4 regions of the Serratia grimesii genome follow, and region 2 is predicted to be linked to each of the others. Evidence: predicted binding sites of a transcription regulator. Region 2 holds the regulator's gene; each other region holds the start of a gene.
What was found. The regulator CRP, encoded in region 2, controls carbon source genes, mostly activating them, when cyclic AMP is high. The targets are predictions, from matches to a motif close to ATGTGANNNNNNTCACAT.
Positions count from the first base shown of each region.

Region 1: SGBXF1_RS15980 (sugar transporter) is a predicted target of CRP. The motif match lies at 2,356-2,373, and genes of this name have one in related genera.
Region 3: udp (uridine phosphorylase) is a predicted target of CRP. The motif match lies at 2,443-2,460, and genes of this name have one in related genera.
Region 4: SGBXF1_RS07560 (ABC-F family ATPase) is a predicted target of CRP. The motif match lies at 2,609-2,626, and genes of this name have one in related genera.

Region 1 covers NZ_LT883155.1:3,376,920-3,381,826, reverse strand. Annotated here, with positions in the region: gene SGBXF1_RS15990 (Gfo/Idh/MocA family protein) at 131-1,309, shown strand; gene SGBXF1_RS15985 (sugar phosphate isomerase/epimerase family protein) at 1,333-2,274, shown strand; gene SGBXF1_RS15980 (sugar transporter) at 2,434-3,624, shown strand; gene SGBXF1_RS15975 (MFS transporter) at 3,804-4,907, shown strand, end outside.
Region 2 covers NZ_LT883155.1:4,786,245-4,791,151, reverse strand. Annotated here, with positions in the region: gene argD (bifunctional acetylornithine/succinyldiaminopimelate transaminase) at 1-827, shown strand, start outside; gene SGBXF1_RS22415 (YccS/YhfK family putative transporter) at 865-2,940, opposite strand; gene crp (cAMP-activated global transcriptional regulator CRP) at 2,995-3,627, opposite strand; gene SGBXF1_RS22405 (OsmC family protein) at 4,007-4,414, shown strand; gene SGBXF1_RS22400 (LysR substrate-binding domain-containing protein) at 4,417-4,907, opposite strand, start outside.
Region 3 covers NZ_LT883155.1:288,822-293,728, forward strand. Annotated here, with positions in the region: gene metE (5-methyltetrahydropteroyltriglutamate--homocysteine S-methyltransferase) at 1-1,077, shown strand, start outside; gene SGBXF1_RS01285 (dienelactone hydrolase family protein) at 1,187-2,023, opposite strand; gene udp (uridine phosphorylase) at 2,532-3,293, shown strand; gene SGBXF1_RS01295 (tyrosine-protein phosphatase) at 3,593-4,375, shown strand; gene SGBXF1_RS01300 (DedA family protein) at 4,462-4,907, shown strand, end outside.
Region 4 covers NZ_LT883155.1:1,604,121-1,609,027, reverse strand. Annotated here, with positions in the region: gene moeA (molybdopterin molybdotransferase MoeA) at 1-143, shown strand, start outside; gene moeB (molybdopterin-synthase adenylyltransferase MoeB) at 146-901, shown strand; gene SGBXF1_RS07560 (ABC-F family ATPase) at 990-2,582, opposite strand; gene SGBXF1_RS07555 (isocitrate lyase/PEP mutase family protein) at 2,766-3,575, opposite strand; gene SGBXF1_RS07550 (LysR family transcriptional regulator) at 3,667-4,584, shown strand; gene mchS3 (MchS3 family protein) at 4,663-4,907, opposite strand, start outside.

The sequences.
Region 1 (4,907 bases), 1.4 Mb from region 2:
AATAGTCCATCGCAAGTGGCATTTGTTTTGCGGTCAAGTTGCCACCTGATTTTGCACCCGGGTGCATTCAAATTTGCACCCGGGTGCAATGCGGCAGAATTATTGGCAACGTTAGACTTCGGGAGCAACTATGTTGAATGGCGAAAGAAAAACGGCACGTCCTCTGCGTTGGGCAATGGTCGGTGGTGGGCGGCTGGGGCAGGTGGGTTACAAGCACCGCTGTGGCGCATTACGGGATAACACGGCTTTTGTGCTGGTGGCGGGGGCATTTGATATTGTGCCGGAGCGTGGCCGTGAGTTTGGCGTAAATCTGGGGGTTGACGCTGACCGTTGCTACGCGGATTACCGCACGCTGTTTGCTCAAGAGGCGCAGAGAGAAGACGGGATCGAAGTGGTATCCGTGGCCACGCCTAATGGCACTCACTATGAAATCACCCGTGCAGCGCTGTTGGCTGGGCTGCACGTCATCTGTGAAAAACCGCTGTTTTTTACCCGTCAGGAGGCCTATGAAATCAAGGCGTTGGCGGCGGAAAAAAACCGTATCGTTGGTGTAACCTACGGTTTTTCCGGCCATCCGTTGTTGCTGCAAATGCGTGCCATGATTGCCAGCGGGCAGATCGGTGAAGTGCGCATGGTAGACCTGCAATACACCCACGGTTTTAATGCCACGGACGAAGTTGATCGTCTCAGCGAAGCGCAAAAATGGCGTATCGACCCCAACATCTCCGGCCCCAGTTTTGTACTGGGCGACATTTCCACCCACACCTATTACCTGTCTCAATTGGTTATGCCGCAAATGCAGATCCGTGAACTGCTGTGCGATCGGCAAAGCTTTATTCCTTCGCGCGCGCCGCTGGAAGACAACGCACTGGTGATGATGCGCTACGCCAATGGCGCGGTGGGGCGGATGTGGGCCTCGTCGGTCAATGCCGGTGCAATGAGTAGCCAGCGCATGCGTATCGTCGGATCCAAAGCCAGTCTGGAGTGGAGTGATGTCAATCCCAGCGAGCTGCGCTATGAGGTGCAGGGGCAACCGAACCAGACACTGTATCGCGGCATGCCATATCTGGACGAGACCTGCAACGCCTGGGAGCGGTTGGGGGCGCTGCATACCGAAGGGCTGACCGAGTCCTGGGCCAACATCTACCTGAAATTTGCTCTGGCGATTGATGCCTGCAACCGGGGCGATCGGCAGGCGCTGGCGCAATTGGTGTATCCGGATATCGACGCCGGGATCGACGGTGTGCGCTGGATTGAAAACTGCGTACGTTCCGCCAACGAGGGTGCCCGCTGGGTGGCCTTCGGATAAACCTTTCTTTGCGGAGACACAACATGAAGCTTTCTTTCTGTACCGATAGTCTGGGCCAACTGCCGTTTGAAGCCATGTTGGATCGATTGGGTGAACTGGGCGTTTTTGGGGTGGAAATGACCACCGGCGGTTGGTCTTCAGCACCGCATCTGGATACCGTTGCCTTATTACAGGACGCCGGCAAACGTCGGCGGTTGCTGGCAGCATTAGAAAGCCGCGGCATGAAAATTGCCGCGCTGAACGTTTCTGGCAACCCACTGGATCCGGGTGTGTTGGGGGAAAAGCATCGCCATGATACCGACAATACCTTGGCGCTGGCCGCCAGCCTGGGGGTAAAAAAAATCGTCATGATGAGCGGATTACCGCCCGCATCGCCCGGTGACAGCATCCCTAACTGGATCACCTATACCGTCAGTTGGCCACCGACGCTGAAAAACTGCCTCGATTATCAATGGAACGAAGTGGCGATCCCCTATTGGCAGCGGCTGGTGGATAAAGCGCAGGCGTTCGGTATCGAAAAGTTTGCGCTGGAAAACTTCAGTTCCATGCTGGTGTGGAACCCGGACACATTGTTCAGGCTGCGTGACGCGGTAGGGCCGATGGTGGGGCTAAACCTTGATCCCAGCCATCTGATTTGGATGGGTGCTGACCCTATTGCGGTTGCCCGGCGCTTAGGCGACGCAATTCATCACGTGCACGGCAAGGACGTGCGCTTGGAAAGTGGCATGGTGGCGGTCAACGGGCTATTGGAAACCCGGCCAGTGGAACAGGTCGCGGACCGTGCCTGGAACTATGTCGCAGTTGGCTGCGGCCAGGATTTGCAGTGGTGGAAGGCGTTTTTCTCGGTAGTCCGCATGATGGGCTACAACGACTGGGTATCGTTAGAGATGGAAGATCTGACGATGTCCGTCGATGCCGGCATTACGACTTCGGTTGATGCATTAAAACACTGTATTAGTCAGTAAACCGCGTTCTGATCCGCTAATGGCTTGCCAACGAGCAGACCATTAGCGGAAAAAACTGTAGAAAAAAACACCCCAATAAAAGTGTGACGCATATCGCATTTGTCCCACCGATTGGTTAAAATATCGCTACTTCCCGCACCTGCCCGGATCCCGTTTAACATGGAACACACTCAGGTCTCTCGCTCAACTGCCTGGTTGCGCGTGGTCATTCTTGCTGTCTCGGCATTTATCTTCAATACCACGGAGTTTATTCCGGTGGGTTTGCTGAGTGATATCGCCCAAAGCTTCTCGATGCAGACCGAGCAGGTGGGTTTAATCATCACTATTTATGCCTGGATCGTCGCCGCGGCCTCGTTAGTGTGCATGTTGCTGACCAGCAAGATCGAGCGGCGTAAGCTGCTGATCGGGGTATTTATTCTGTTTATCGCCAGTCATGTGTTGACCGCCGTGGCATGGAACTTCACCACGCTGGTGATCTCCCGTGCAGGTGTTGCGCTAGCCCACGCCGTATTCTGGTCTATCACCGCCTCACTGGCGATCCGCGTTGCACCCGCAGGCAAAAAAGCACAGGCACTGAGCTTGCTGGCGGGCGGTACTGCGCTGGCGATGGTACTTGGCTTGCCGCTGGGGCGTATCGTTGGACAGATCCTGGGTTGGCGTATGACCTTTATCGGTATCGCCGTCTGTGCCACGCTGGCGTTGGTGCTGCTGTGGCGCTTGCTGCCGGTGCTGAAAAGCGAACATTCCGGTTCATTGGCCAGCGTACCCATGCTGTTTAAGCGCCCGGCACTGGTCAGCCTGTATATGCTGACCATTATTGTGGTGACAGCAAACTTCACCGCTTACAGTTATATCGAGCCCTTTATTCAGACCGTGGCAGGGCTGTCGGAAAACTTCACGACGCTGATGCTGCTGCTGTTCGGTGCTGCCGGTATCATCGGGAGCCTGCTGTTTAGCCGCTATAGCGAACGTTTCCCTTCTGGCTTTTTCATCGGTGCCATCGCGTTGCTGATGTTGAGCCTGCTGTTGCTGTTACCGGCCTCCGGCAATGAAAACCATCTGACGTTATTGTTTGCCGTGTGGGGCATGGCAATCATGGCGATTGGCTTATCCATGCAGGCCAAGGTATTGAATCTGGCACCGGATGCGACCGATGTCGCCATGTCGATTTACTCCGGGTTATACAACTTCGGCATCGGCGCTGGTGCACTGCTGGGCAATCAGGTTAGCCAGTATCTGGGCATGGGTAACATAGGTTTTGTCGCTGCCCCGCTGGCGTTGATCGCCCTTGGCTGGTGCCTGCTGAACTTTTACCGCAGTGAACGGTTCCAACACCACCACATCCGCTAACCGCCTTCTTACTGATAGTGCGCCTTGAGCTCACTATCAGGTTTCCTCCCCCCGATTAAACTTTCTCTCAGCAAAACAGATTGCTGCAGTTTTTTATGCTTAATTATTTTTCATAGTCTGCTAATTAAATATTTAACTCCGACACCGAGCCTATAGCATAGAAAATTATTGATTGTGTTATGGGATGGTTAATGGTGAGTGGCTATTTGGTTACTGAAAACAATGGAGTGGCCCAATCGCCTATCCATGAACAGGATCTGTCAGCGAGAATTGATGCATTACCGACCTCAGCTGGCCTGTGGCGGTTTATCGCCTTGCTGGCGTTAGGGGGCTTTTTTGAACTCTACGACCTGTTTCAAACCGGTTATATCAGCACCGGTTTAATCGCAGAAGGTATATTCCATACGGGGACGCAAGGTGTGTTCGGCGTCTCTGATCAAGCAGCGTTTGCCTCCGCGACCTTTCTTGGCCTGTTTATCGGTGCCAGCCTGCTCAGTCCCTATGCCGATCGCTTTGGCCGACGCACGACCTTTATGTTTGCGCTGGCCTGGTATGGCGTGTTTTCGTTGTTTCTGGCTTTTCAGCACCAGGCAGAGTGGGTGATCTTCCTGCGTTTTCTGGTCGGTGTCGGACTGGGGATTGAGTTGGTGACGATCGATACCTATCTGACCGAATGGGTGCCCGCACATCTGCGCACCCGGGCGTTTGCTTTTTCTTTTTTCATTCAGTTTCTGTCGGTCCCGACGGTGGCGCTGATGTCCTGGTGGTTGGTTCCACAAACCATTCTGGGCTTGAGTGGCTGGCGTTATGTGGTGATCGCCGGTGCGGTGGCGTCACTGGTGATTTGGCTGGTGCGTAAAGGGTTACCGGAATCGCCACGCTGGTTGGCGCAACAGCGACGTTACGCAGAGGTCCGGCAAGTGATGTTGGCTATGGAGCGCCGTTGCGGTGTTGTCCAAACAACAGAGTTCCCATTGCGCGATACCGGGATACAAAACGAGATACCGGCGCAGGGCAGCTTTAAAGATATCTGGGCGCCGCGATACCGTGGACGCACCTTGATGCTGGTGGTGATGAATTTCTTCCAGGCAATAGGTTTCTTTGGTTTTGGTAACTGGTTACCCGCCTTGTTGGCTGGAAAGGGCGCGTCGATCACCCACAGTCTGCTGTATGCCTTCTTTATTACTCTGGCTTATCCGTTGGGGTCACTGCTGTGCAGTCGCTATGCCGACAAGATGGAAAACAAATGGCAAATAGTCCTTTCTTGTCTGGTCACGGTTGTT
Region 2 (4,907 bases):
CCAAAATCATCGCGTTTTATAACGCTTTCCACGGTCGCACGCTATTCACCGTCTCGGTGGGTGGGCAGGCCAAGTATTCTGACGGCTTTGGGCCGAAACCTGCGGATATCGTGCACGTGCCGTTCAACGATCTGGCCGCAGTAAAAGCCATAATGGATGATCACACCTGTGCGGTAGTGATGGAGCCGATTCAGGGTGAGGGCGGTATTACCCCGGTAAATGCCGAATTCCTCAAAGGTGTGCGTGAACTCTGCGATAAGCACCAGGCGCTACTGGTATTCGATGAAGTACAAAGTGGTATGGGGCGTAGCGGTAAGCTGTTCGCTTACATGCATTATGGTGTAACGCCGGACATTCTTACCACAGCCAAAGCACTCGGTGGTGGTTTCCCTGTCAGCGCCATGTTGACCACCGAAGACATTGCTTCGGTAATGCAGGTGGGTACTCATGGCACCACCTACGGTGGCAACCCGCTAGCCTGTGCTGTGGCAGAAGCAGCGCTGGACGTGATCAATACGCCAGAAGTACTGAGTGGCATTGAACTGCGCCATGGTTTTTACGTGCAGGCATTAAAGAAGATTGGCGAGAAGTACGGTATCTTCAGTGACATCCGTGGCATGGGCTTGCTGATTGGCGCTGAGCTGACTCCGCAATACCACGGCAAGGCGCGCGACTTCCTGACTGCTGCTGCCGCTCGTGGGCTGATGATTCTTAACGCAGGGCCAAATGTCATTCGCTTTGCCCCTTCACTGGTTGTGGAAACTCAGGACATCGATGACGGTATGGCATTGTTTGAGTTGGCCGTGCAGGATGTGATTAACGCTTAATGCGTTGTCTTGATAACGGGGGCGCCATACGGCGCCCTTATTGATCGCGGAGTTTACGCTTCAGCCAAATGCCATGATGTGGGCGTTGGCTCCAGGCCAATGACGAGATGGTATGCATGACGCTCAGGTGCGACAAAATACGCCGCAGGTGGCGTTCCATTTCGGTCACCGGCATATCAGGGTGCAAATCCGGCGGCTGCATAATGCTGTTGCCACTGCTTGGCCCGTCGTACTCCAGCCGTTGCTGACAGCTTTGCAGCGCAATCTCACAAGATTGCAGATATTCCTCCGCCAGTTTTGGCGTCAGCATATAGTGCTCGCGCGCCAGAATAGTCATCGCATTAAGGTGTTCGACAATAAACTGGCTGTGTGTCACCCACAGGCGCATATCCGCCAGATAGCTCGATTCAAATCCCGGTTCCTGCATCGCCTGATTCAATGAGGTGAAAAGCGCATTGTGCGCCTGATTGACCTGCATACGGGCATAGGCCAGTGCACTGGGGTCGGGTTCTTGCTCTTCCAGCAGCAAACGCAATGCCTGTTGATCGTTCTCCAGCGCCTGGTGGGCGTTTTTACGCAGCAAGCCGCTTTGCCACTGCGGCCACAACCAGATGGTGCTACCGAACACCAGCACACACCCAATCAAGGTATCGATCAGGCGCGGTACCAAGAAATGGGTGCCGTTTAGCGCCAGTAATTGCAAGGTGTAGACCGCTGTCACCGTAAAGCCAATCACCGCCAGCCCGTAGTTTTTACGCGAGACCAAGTAGGCGAGCAGAGTGATCACCAACATCACGCTGAGCGTTTCTGCCTCAGGCAGCTGCAATTGCAGCAGGCCAGCAGCGATCACCAGCCCGACCAAAGTACCGAGTGCACGGTGCTGGATACGTACCCGGGTGGCGTTATAGCCGTTCTGGCTCACCAGCATGATGGTCAACAGGATCCAGTAAGGTTTAGGCAGGTTGAAAACCATCCCGAGGCTACTGCCCGCAGCAAGTGTGACACCCAATCGCGCCGCATTGCGCAGGGCGTTGGATTTGAATGACAGATAGCTGACCAAGGCGGGCCAGAAAGGCAGGCGGTTTTGATTGGCCATCAAATCGCGACGGTAAAGTGGGTGCTGGGTGCGCAGCAGACGGGCGATGCGACTGAAATGGTAGTAACAGAACTGCCCAACCGGGTTGTCTGGGTGCTGCGTCGCCACTTTTTCTAGTGCCGCCAGTTCATTGTCCATATTGAAGCGCTGAGAATGCTGGTGATAAAGAATATCGTGCGCCACCGTGCGCAGGCGGCCGGCAATCACCTGTGCATTACGGCGGATGATCGCTTCGGCTTGGCTCTGTTCCACCAGTTTTTGCACTTCTTCCGGTAGATGCAGGCTGACGGTAATGTGTTCCTGCAAATCCAGTGCGACCTGAAAAGTACGCTGCAGGCGCTTTTGCTCGAGGTTACTGGCGTGCGGTAGAAAGTTAAGCTGCTGATACAGCAGGGTGATTAGATCCATCACTTTTTGCTGGCGCACCAACAGGGGCGGTAACGCGGTCTGTGGATCGGTATGTTGGGTCAGCAGCGAATATTTGGCTTCAAAGTAATCTGCCAGTTCCAGATAGAGCTGATTGAGCGACTCGCGCATCGGTTGCTCTTTCCACAGCGTGAACCAAAACCAGGTAAACAGGCCGTACCAGGCTGTGCCCACGACGTATAGCAACGGTGCGTGCCAAAGCGGAACTGTACCGGCCATGCTGAGAGAAAAGATGGCAGCAACCAGCGAGGCGGGTAGCAGGCGGGCATGTAACGGGCTGATTTCACCGCTTACGCCGAGGAGCAGCGCCAGGCCGAGCATCAGTACCGGCAACGGCAGGTGCCACAGCAATGCTTGCTGCAATAGCAGGCTGCTGAGTGCAAATAGCGAACCACCGACGATCAGGCGTTTGAAGAAGCGTTTGTGAGGGGTATCCAGCCCGGCAATATTACAGCAGGCAGGAACCAGAGAAAATAACAGTCCGTATTGCAGTTGGCCGATCAACAGGCCGAGTAGCACTGGCAGGCACAGCACCAGCGTTTGCCGCAGTGCGTAATTGACTTCCGGGTGGTAAATCAGTCGGCGCCACATGATGACTTGGGGCATAAAAAAACGGCGCGAAACATCGCGCCGTTTTTTCAGTGATTAACGCGTGCCGTAAACGACAATAGTTTTGCCGTGCGCGGAGATCAGGTTTTGATCTTCCAGCATTTTCAGAATACGGCCAACGGTTTCACGTGAACAACCGACGATCTGGCCAATTTCCTGGCGAGTAATTTTAATCTGCATACCATCAGGATGGGTCATGGCATCAGGTTGTTTTGCCAGGTTCAGCAGTGTTTGCGCGATACGGCCTGTAACGTCGAGGAAGGCGAGGTTACCCACTTTCTCAGACGTTATCTGCAGACGGTTTGCCATCTGGGCTGACAGGCGCATCAGGATGTCTGGGTTGACCTGAATTAGCTGGCGGAATTTCTTGTAGGAAATTTCAGCCACTTCACAGGCGGTTTTCGCCCTAACCCAGGCGCTACGCTCCTGACCTTCTTCAAATAATCCAAGCTCGCCGATGAAATCCCCCTGGTTAAGGTAGGACAAAATCATCTCTTTACCTTCTTCATCCTTAATCAGCACCGCGACGGAGCCTTTAACGATGTAGTAAAGCGTTTCGGCCTTTTCACCTTGGTGAATCAGCGTACTTTTGGATGGATATTTGTGGATATGGCAATGAGACAGGAACCATTCGAGAGTAGGGTCTGTTTGCGGTTTGCCGAGAACCATTCGCTGTTATCCTCTGTTGTTATCGCTGCCTTGTGTCACAGGGGTCAGAGTTCCCTGTAAAACCTGTTGTCGCCGTTGTTTTAATGGTGGCTATCAGCAGATTTTGAGGCGTGTCATAAATATACGCTGTCGCTCTAGCATATTAACTTGCCGGGAGAGCTGCAAGCTACATTCTGTTAACATACCGGTAAAGGAGCCTTTCCCTGGGAGTTTCCCTGAAATCAGTGTCCCGGAAAGATTTATTGCGGCTCTGTTTGTAGCACAGAGTGAGGCGGGTGTCTTGTGTTGTCTCGCTTCAGCATGATTAGCATCAGGTTCCGTTGCCAGTTTCTATGCGAAAGCGTACCCTGATTTTAAGAAATTAACCGGAGTGACCAGCATGCAGGCAAGAGTTAAGTGGGTGGAAGGGTTAACGTTTCTGGGTGAGTCCGCGTCTGGCCATCAGGTATTGATGGACGGCAATGCGGGCGATAAAGCGCCTAGCCCGATGGAAATGGTGCTGATGTCGGTGGGGGGGTGCAGTGCTATCGATGTGGTGTCGATCTTGCAAAAAGGGCGTAATGATGTGCGCGACTGCGAGGTCAAGCTGACTTCTGAACGACGTGAAGAAGCACCGCGTTTGTTCACCCATATCAACCTGCATTTTATCGTGACCGGTAAGGATCTGAGTGACAAAGTCGTTGAGCGGGCGGTGAACCTCTCGGCAGAGAAATACTGCTCGGTGTCATTGATGCTGAGTAAGGCCGCCAGTGTGACTCACAGCTTCGAGATCCGCGACGTAGCCTGACCCTACCAGCTGTAGCGTTGGCAATGGGTACGTAATAAATCGAGAAATCGCCGCGCCGTCACTGTCAGCGGCGATTTTTGCGAATACAGCACGCCATATTGCGCCTGTGGCAAAGTGTCGATAGGCAGGATTGCCAATTTTCCCCGCAAAGAGAATGGGTTGCTCATCGCCCGCGCCACGATAGTCAAACAGTCCGTTTCCAACACCATGTTCAGTCCACAGACTACAGAATCCGAACGAATCGGCGCATGGGTCAACTGTTGATAAAAGTTTCCGAGTACTGACTGTAATTGATGATAATACCCCATGTCGGTTTCCGGCAGCAGCCACTTGGCTTGCCGCAAATCATCCAGCGACGTTGCCTGCGCCAGCGGGTGCCCATCACGTGCGATAATGCAAAATGGCGCGTTGAATAACGGCTCATGACACATTTCTTCCAGCGGAAGTCCTGGGCTAACAGTGCCGACGACGAAATCCAGTCTCCCCTCACGCA
Region 3 (4,907 bases), 590 kb from region 2:
GCGATTACCGCACAGGACAGTGAACGCCAGCGTCCTTATGCCGAACGCGCTCAGGCACAGCGTGATCGCTTCAACCTGCCGGCTTGGCCGACCACCACTATTGGCTCATTCCCGCAAACGACCGAAATCCGTGGTCTGCGCCTGGACTTCAAACAGGGTCGCCTGGACAGTAACAACTACCGCACCAGCATCAGTGAGCACATCAAACAGGCGATCGTTGAACAAGAACGTTTGGGTCTGGATGTGTTGGTACACGGTGAAGCCGAACGCAATGACATGGTGGAATATTTCGGTGAGAACCTTGATGGCTTCGTCTTCACGCAAAATGGTTGGGTGCAAAGCTACGGTTCCCGTTGCGTTAAACCGCCAGTCATTATCGGTGATGTCAGTCGACCGGAAGCCATCACCGTTGAGTGGGCGAAGTATGCTCAGTCACTGACTGACAAGCCGGTAAAAGGCATGTTGACCGGTCCGGTGACCATTCTTTGCTGGTCATTCCCGCGTGAAGACGTCAGCCGCGAAGTGATTGCCAAACAGATTGCTCTGGCACTGCGTGATGAAGTGGAAGATCTGGAAAAAGCCGGTATCGGTATCATCCAGATTGATGAGCCTGCACTGCGTGAAGGTCTGCCGCTGCGTCAATCTGACTGGGCTGCTTACCTGAACTGGGCGGTAGATGCGTTTAAACTGAATGCCGCTGTGGCGCAAGATGACACGCAGATCCACACCCATATGTGTTACTGCGAGTTTAACGACATCATGGATTCGATTGCCGCGTTGGATGCTGACGTGATCACCATCGAAACCTCGCGTTCCGATATGGATCTGTTGGAAGCCTTCAAAGAGTTCGAGTATCCAAACGAAATTGGTCCGGGCGTGTATGACATCCACTCGCCAAACGTACCAAGCGTGGAATGGATCGAAGCGCTGTTGCGTAAAGCAGCGCAGAACATCCCGGCAGAACGTCTGTGGGTTAACCCAGACTGCGGCCTGAAAACCCGTGGTTGGCCGGAAACCCGCCAGTCGCTGACTAACATGGTACTGGCCGCACAGCGCTTGCGCGAACTGCAGGCTTGATTGCTGAAAAACGACCGTGATGGTTTGATGTGATTATTCAGGGCGCCTCGGCGCCCTTTTTTATGCCCTCAGCAACTGCCCGTTCTGGCAACCCTGAGGTGAGGGGGCGTTATTTAATGCCAGGTACGCCATGTTGAGCGAACCATGCCAGCATGCGCTGCCAGCCATCTTCCGCCGCTTCGGCATTGTAGCTTGGTCGGTAGTCGGCATTGAAGGCGTGGCCAGCTTCGGGGTAGACCACGATTTCGGCACTAGCGTTAGCCGCACGGATCGCCTGACGCATGCTTTCAACCGTATCCAGTGGGATACTGCTGTCCTGACCGCCATATAATCCCAGTACCGGCGCAGAGAGTTGCGTGGCGACATCGACCGGGTGCTTTGGAGAGTTAAGCGTTTTCTCTCCCACCAGTTTGCCATACCAAGCGACAGCGGCCTTTAGCTGCGGGTTATGTGCCGCATACAACCAGGTAATACGACCGCCCCAGCAAAAACCGGTAATGGCCAGCTTGCCGGCATCGCCGCCGTGGCGTGTGGCCCAATGAGCGGCATGGTCCAGATCCGCCAGTACCTGGCGATCTGGCACTTTACTCACCAACTTCTGAAACAGTTCACTGATGTCGGTGTAATCCTTGGCATCTCCCTGACGGAAATACAGCTCAGGTGCGATCGCCAGATAGCCTTGCTTTGCCAAGCGACGGCACACGTCCTGAATATGTTCATGAACGCCAAAAATTTCCTGTACCACCAGGACAACCGGGAAGGGGCCACTGTGATCTGCTGGTTTGGCGATATAGGCCGGCAGATTGTCGCCCTGCGAAGGAATAGTGGTTTCCCCCGCATGAATGCCTTGTTCATCGGTAAGAATAGTTGAGGCAGCCAACGGTGTTACGGCTGGGGTGAATCCCCCCTGAGCCTGTTTTAATGTCATCACATGATCGGTTTTCATTGCGGTCTCCGTGCAATAGAGAAAAGCGCTGAGATTAACTATAGGAAAGATTACGCGTTATTGGCGTCGAGTTGCGCATTTTCGGCCAAGTCTGTAAAAAACGGTTAATTATCTGGCTTTACTGCATTTTTGTTGTCTTTTTATCATGCTATTACGCATGTTGACCCCTATGAGTACCATAAGGTGCGTTAGCTGCCTTTTGTATGGCTAAGCTGGCGATAAACGGCGGTTATTTTCTGAGGTCACGTAAATAGTGGGTTAGGGAAAAGACCTTTACGGTCAGCGACGCGTCGCGGGAAACGGCCGTACAGTTTGTCAGCTAGACTTGTGGCAACTGAGGCGCTCAGATCGGCCTTTTAGCTTGTTTTTGTGACTATTGTCACGAAAATTATGTAGATTGCATTCTGTTTCTTTATTCAAAGTGATGGTCGTCACTAAATTGAGTGACGATTTTCAGTAGAGTACTTTTTTGTTCCTCCCAATAAACATGATCTATGAGGAGTCTCGCATGTCTCAATCTGACGTTTTTCATCTCGGCCTCACTAAAAACGATTTACAAGGGGCCCAGCTTGCCATCGTTCCTGGCGATCCACAGCGCGTAGAGAAAATTGCCAAGCTGATGGAAAATCCGGTGCATCTGGCTTCCCATCGTGAATTTACCTCCTGGCGCGCAGAGCTGGACGGCAAGGCAGTGATCGTCTGCTCTACCGGCATTGGTGGCCCGTCTACCTCTATCGCCGTTGAAGAACTGGCGCAATTGGGTATCCGTACCTTCCTGCGTATCGGCACCACCGGTGCGATCCAGTCAAACATCAATGTCGGTGACGTCTTGGTCACCACTGCGGCAGTTCGCCTTGATGGTGCGAGCTTGCACTTCGCGCCGATGGAATTCCCGGCCGTGGCCGATTTCACCTGTACCACGGCACTGGTCGAAGCGGCTAAAGCTGCTGGCGCGACTACTCACATTGGCGTGACGGCGTCTTCTGATACCTTCTACCCTGGTCAGGAACGTTACGATACTTTCTCTGGCCGCGTCGTCAGCCGCTTCAAAGGCTCGATGGAAGAATGGCAGTCAATGGGCGTGATGAACTATGAAATGGAATCTGCAACACTGCTGACCATGTGTGCTAGCCAAGGCCTGCGTGCTGGTATGGTTGCCGGTGTCATCGTTAACCGCACCCAGCAGGAAATTCCTAACGCAGAAACCATGAAAAACACCGAAAGCAAAGCGGTACAGATCGTGGTTGATGCGGCGCGCCGCCTGTTGTAATTATCTCGCAGTTCAACGGGTCGCTGACGCGGCCCGTTTTGCCATTCAGTCGTAATCTGTTACGGTTATACCCCGTCGTCTTTCAAACTGCAGCGCTGTTGGCTGCGCTCGTTCACCTCAGTGACTTATCTGAGTAAGCGCCTGGGGACTCCCGATCTGGCCGCCTATCTGCAATTTGAAAGTCATAGGGTTATTTCGCTCTATGTGCCATCTTTCTGGCCACCTCTATGACCCGTTGAGCCCGGTTTTACCGATGCTTTCAGGTTGCGTTTTTTCAGACAATAACCGCGAGGACGTCTATGACCGCCCAGATCCTGCTTCATCCTTCACTAGCACCGCTTGATGGTGGCATTAATTTTCGCGATCTTGGCGGCAATAGCGTCGCCGATGGTCGCCGTATCAAACGTGGTTTGCTGTTTCGTTCCGGTTCGTTAGAACGCCTGACGGAAAATGACTGCACTTTTCTGGCCGGCGTGCCGGTACGTTCGGTACTCGATTACCGTGATGCTGATGAAGTGCAGGCTAAGCCTGATATTCTGTGGCGTGGTGCCGATTACCATCATTTCCCCGCCAACCCGCTGAGCAATGAGGTTAACGCTAACCTGGAAAAGCTAAACAGTGAAACGCTCGCGGGTTTTGATGCACAGATGTTTATGCTGGAACTGTACCGCCGATTGCCGTTCGGCAATACGGCGTACAAACAGTTGGCTCAACTGCTGAGCAAGGCGGATCACGGCGCGATCGTCCAGCACTGTGCGGTGGGTAAGGATCGTACTGGGATTGGATCGGCACTGGTGTTATTCGCACTGGGGGCTGATGAGGCGACGGTTGTGGAAGATTACCTGTTAACCGAAACCACGCTGGCAACTTTCCGCGAACAGATGCTGGATCAACTGTCGATTCGCCTGAGTGACTCTACGTTGCAACAGTTTGCCTACGTGCTTAGCGCTCGTGAAGAGTTCCTGATGACGGCTCTGGGTTGTATTCGTGAGCAACATGGCACTACCGATCGTTGGCTGGAGGCGGAATATGGGCTGGGCCAGAAACAGCGTGAAGCGCTGCAGGCATTTTACCTCGAGTAAACCGTGCTGATGTTTAACCGGGGTTTAACCTGCCCCGGCTGGCATTGCGTATCCTTGGGGGATAAATCCCGTATCAGGAGCCTGTATTGAGCCTCAATGACATTATCCACTGGGTCAGCGAAACCGTGCGTCAGCATGAAAACTGGGCTATCCCGATTATCTTCTTCCTGGCATTTGGCGAATCGCTGGCGTTCTTGTCGCTGCTGTTACCGGCAACGGTGATTTTGCTCGCCTTGGGTGCGCTGATTGGCGAAAGCGGCATCGCATTTTGGCCGATTTGGGCTGCTGCAGCTATCGGTGCCTTCTTCGGTGATTGGCTTTCTTACTGGATTGGTTACCACTACCAGGATCGTGTGGCGCACATGTGGCCGCTATCGCGCAATCCACAGCTGTTGACGCGAGGTCATGCGTTTTTTGAACGTTGGGGGGTTTTGGGTATTTTCATCGGTCGCTTCTTCGGCCCATTGCGTGCTGTGGTACCGCTGGTCGGTGGTATTTGTGGTATGCCCCAGCGTTATTTCCAAGTAGCGAA
Region 4 (4,907 bases), 1.9 Mb from region 2:
GTACCACCGGGCATCAAGGGTCACACATATTCAGTTCGTTCAGTCAGGGTAACTGCTTTATCGTCTTGGAGCGTGAACGCGGCTCTGTTGCTGCAGGCGAAATGGTCGAAATTGAGCCCTTCAACGCCCTGCTGAGGAACTGAATATGCTGCCGGAATTAACCGATGCCGAAGCACTCCGCTATAACCGCCAAATTATCCTGCGTGGCTTCGACTTCGACGGCCAAGAGAAACTGAAATCCGCACGGGTGCTGATTGTCGGCCTCGGTGGGTTAGGTTGCGCCGCCGCCCCCTATCTGGCTGCGGCGGGCGTGGGTCACCTGACGTTGGTTGATTTCGACACCGTTTCGCTCTCCAACCTGCAACGCCAGATTCTGCATCGCGATGCGCGCATCGGCATGGCAAAAGTGGAATCTGCCCGCATCGAATTAAGCGGGATCAATCCCCATGTCCACATTGATACACTTGATGGGCAACTGGACGATGAACAGATGGCGGCGCAGATTACCGCCTGTGATTTGGTGCTGGATTGCACAGACAACGTGGCGACACGCGACTTGCTGAACCGTCTGTGTCATGCACAACGCACACCGTTAGTATCCGGTGCGGCGATCCGCATGGAGGGGCAACTCAGTGTCTTTACCTATCAACCTGACGAACCTTGTTACCGCTGCCTGAGCCGATTATTCGGTGATAACGCGTTAACCTGCGTTGAAGCCGGAGTGATGGCACCGCTGGTCGGCACGATTGGCACCTTACAGGCCATGGAAGCCATCAAGCTACTGACACAATACGGTCAGCCCCTCACCGGTAAACTACTTATGTTTGATGCCATGACCATGCAGTTCCGCGAAATGAAACTGCCGAAGAATCCGCAGTGCGAGGTGTGTGGCGGAGAATAGCAGACACAAAAAAGGCGGGAATATTCCCGCCTTAGATTATCACTGGTTATCTTCTTTGGGCGCAGCATGCAGCGCCCCTACCTGAGAGTTATACGATACCCTGGCTACGCAGATAGTCTTCGTAGTTGCCGGTAAAGTCGATCACCTTGGTCGGTGTCATTTCCAGTACGCGGGTTGCCAGCGAGCTAACGAATTCGCGATCGTGGGAAACGAAGATCAAGGTGCCTTCATACATTTCCAACGCCATGTTCAGCGACTCGATGGATTCCATGTCCAGGTGGTTCGTCGGTTCATCCATAATCAGGATGTTAGGGCGCTGCATCATCAGCTTACCGAACAACATGCGGCCTTTCTCACCACCAGACAACACCTTCACTTTCTTCTTGATATCGTCCTGGCTGAACAGCAAACGACCCAGCACGCTACGCACCGCTTGCTCGTCGTCTTTTTCCTGTTTCCACTGGCTCATCCAGTCAAACACCGTCAGGGTGTCATCGAACTCGTATTCGTGATCCTGCGCGTAGTAACCGATCTTGGCGTTTTCAGACCATTTCACGCTGCCGCTGTCCGGCTGTGAATCGCCAACCAACGTTTTCAGCAAGGTAGACTTACCAATACCGTTCGGACCCAATACCGCGACTTTTTCGCCGACTTCAACCATCAGGTTAAGCTTGCTGAACAGTGGACCGTTGTCGAAGCCTTTGGTCAATGCTTCGACTTCCAACGCGTTACGGAACAGTTTCTTGTCCTGATCGAAACGGATGAACGGGTTCTGACGGCTTGACGCCTTCACTTCTTCCAGCTGGATTTTGTCTATCTGGCGGGCACGTGAGGTTGCTTGTTTTGATTTGGAGGCGTTGGCGCTAAAGCGGCTCACGAACGATTGCAGTTCGTTAATCTGTGCCTTTTTCTTCGCGTTATCCGCCATCAGACGTTCACGCGACTGAGTCGCTGCCGTCATGTATTCGTCGTAGTTGCCTGGATAGACACGCAGTTCGCCGTAATCCAGATCCGCCATGTGAGTACACACCATGTTCAGGAAGTGACGGTCGTGCGAAATGATAACCATGGTGCTGTTACGTTCGTTCAGCACCTGCTCCAGCCAACGAATAGTATCGATGTCCAGGTTGTTCGTCGGTTCATCGAGTAGCAGGATTTCCGGATCGGAGAACAGCGCCTGTGCCAGCAATACACGCAGCTTGAAACCCGGTGCAATTTCGCTCATTGGGCCGTAATGCTGTTCAACCGGAATGCCTACACCGAGCAACAGTTCGCCGGCACGCGCTTCGGCAGTGTAACCGTCCATTTCGCCGTAAGCCACTTCCAGATCGGCCACTTTATAGCCGTCTTCTTCGCTCATTTCGGCCATCGCGTAAATACGGTCACGCTCTTCTTTCACTGCCCACAGTTCATGGTGGCCCATGATAACGGTGTCCAGCACGCTGTATTGCTCAAAAGCGAACTGATCCTGACGCAGTTTACCCAGACGCTCGTTCGGGTCGAGGAACACGTTGCCGCCGCTCGGTACCAGATCGCCACCCAGGATTTTCATAAAGGTGGATTTACCGCAGCCGTTGGCCCCGATCAAACCATAACGGTTACCGCCGCCAAACTTGACGGAGATGTTTTCAAACAGCGGCTTACTGCCAAACTGCATAGTGATGTTGTTAGTGCTTAACACAGCGCTCGCTCTTCATATCATTGGGAATGTGATTTGGCGCGCATTATGCCATAACGGGGATAAGAGATCGCGGGAAGTTTCGGTGACAATTTGAGCAAAGATGCGGCGGTGGTGGAAGCCAGGCAAGCAGATTGTTTGCCAGAACGGTCGGATGCGGTAACCCCCACCCGACAGACAAGCGGGTTAATCCGGAAAATGACCGTTGATATCCGCATAAGATGCCGCATCTGTGAATAACGGCTCTGAGTTGCCGTCAGCCAAAAAGCCCGCGGCTAATTTGATAGTGCTTGCCCACAGCGTTTGCGGGATCCATGAACCAACACTCACTCGCCGAACGCCAAGTTCAGCCAGCCTGTCGGCGGGCAGAAGACCAGGCCAGGTGATTACGTTGAGTAACAGATCAGTATTGCCGGCAATCTGACGGATCGCTTCCGGATCTGTCACCCCCAGAACGAACAGACCGTCGGCTCCGGCGTCGCGATAAAGTTTTGCTCGCAACAGCGTCTCATCCATCCGCTTGGCGGCAGAAGTCAGATTACGCGCATAAACATCCGTTCGGGCATTAATATACAGTTTGACGCCCAAGCGTTCCGCCACACTACGCGCCTGACTAATTTTTTCGCACAGTATTTGCGGGGAGCCTGCACCATCCTGAATATTGATGCCAACCGCACCAACATCAATAAAGCGGGCTACTACATTTTCGAAGCTATGTTCATGCGTGGCATAGCCGCCTTCAATGTCGACACTGAGCGGCACTTTAATCACCCGGGCTATTGCCGCTATGCTCGCCAGATGGGGTTCCAACGGCAACTGATCCCCGTCGCGGTAGCCAAGTGACCAGGCAACACCGGCGCTGGTAGTCGCGATCGCCGCCGCACCGAGGCTTTCAATCAACAATGCACTGCCGGCATCCCAGGCATTGGGCAGACGCAAGGGATGTCGCTGGCGGTGTAAATTGGCAAAAATGGTGGCGTTACTGTTGAGGTCCATAAAATTCTCCCAAGAAAAAACGCATTCTAACCATCGTCAATCTGGATGATAATAGCCGCGAATTTCAGATATTCATTCCTCAGGAGAACGAATGGAAGAACCTTCCCTGCATCTGGTGAAAGTCTTTGTCACTGTGGCGGAACACCAAAGCTTCGCCAAGGCGGCACAAAGGCTCAATATGACCCCTTCGGCGATTAGTCGCCTGGTCAAAAAACTTGAGCTGCAGGTTGATATGCTGCTGATCAATCGCACCACTCGGGCCATGTCGCTGACCGATGCCGGCCAGCGTTACTTCACCGATTGCAGTGCCGCACTTGAGCAATTGCACATAGCATATGAACGTATGCGCGATGAGCAAAACCAGCCTCGGGGAACACTGCGGGTTAGTACTTCTCTGTCCTTTGGTCGCCTTCACGTCGCGCCGCACCTGTCAGCCTTTATGATGCACTATCCCAAATTACGGATAGACCTGCTGATGACTGACCGTTATGTCGACATAGTCGCAGAACACGTAGCCGTGGCAATCCGTATCGGCCGCCTGCCAGACTCGAGCCTTGTAGCACGCAAGTTGCTCAATAATCGGCGCATTCTTGTTGCCGCGCCGAACTACCTGCAGCAGCGTGGTATACCGGAAACCCTGAAGGAGTTGCAATGGCACGAGTGTCTGGTTTCTACCGCGAGCCACGACGGTGATAATTGGCGCCTGTTTGGCCCTGAAGGCGAAACCCTTTTTCGCCCCAAGGGCAGGATGCGTGCAGACAACAGTGATGCAGTTAAACAGTTTTGTCTCGATGGACAAGGTATCGCGTTTCATTCCGCAGCTACCATGGCCGACGCCATCAGTTTGGGTCAGTTGGTGCAGGTGTTGCCGCAATGGACGGGTAGAGAGACAGGGGTTTATTCCGTTTATCCACCGGGGCCTGTGGGGCCAGCGGCTCGGGCGTTGGTCGAATTTCTTAGCCACCGCTGGCAGCAGGAACCTTGTTTGCAAAGCGCCATAATTAGGTGACAGAACCGGATACCGCCAACCCGGTATTATCCATCTGGCGGGGAATCCTGTGCCAATGTGCTTTCTGGACTAACGAAATCACCAGCAGCCATGTTTTAAGATACTGAAATAAACATCTTTAAACTTTTCTGTCCTTAAAACATCCCCTTTCAATACCGAAACCGGTTTATCCCATTCTTGGGTAAAATCGGCTTCGCCGTCGTTGTTATTTAGCTTTTTTAAGCCACAGGCGGCATAAAGTTTCGCTTCTGGCGTTGCCTGCGGTTTTTTGGCAATACGCAAGAAAATGGCTCCCGCATCCTGATAGGTCAGGATTTTTATTA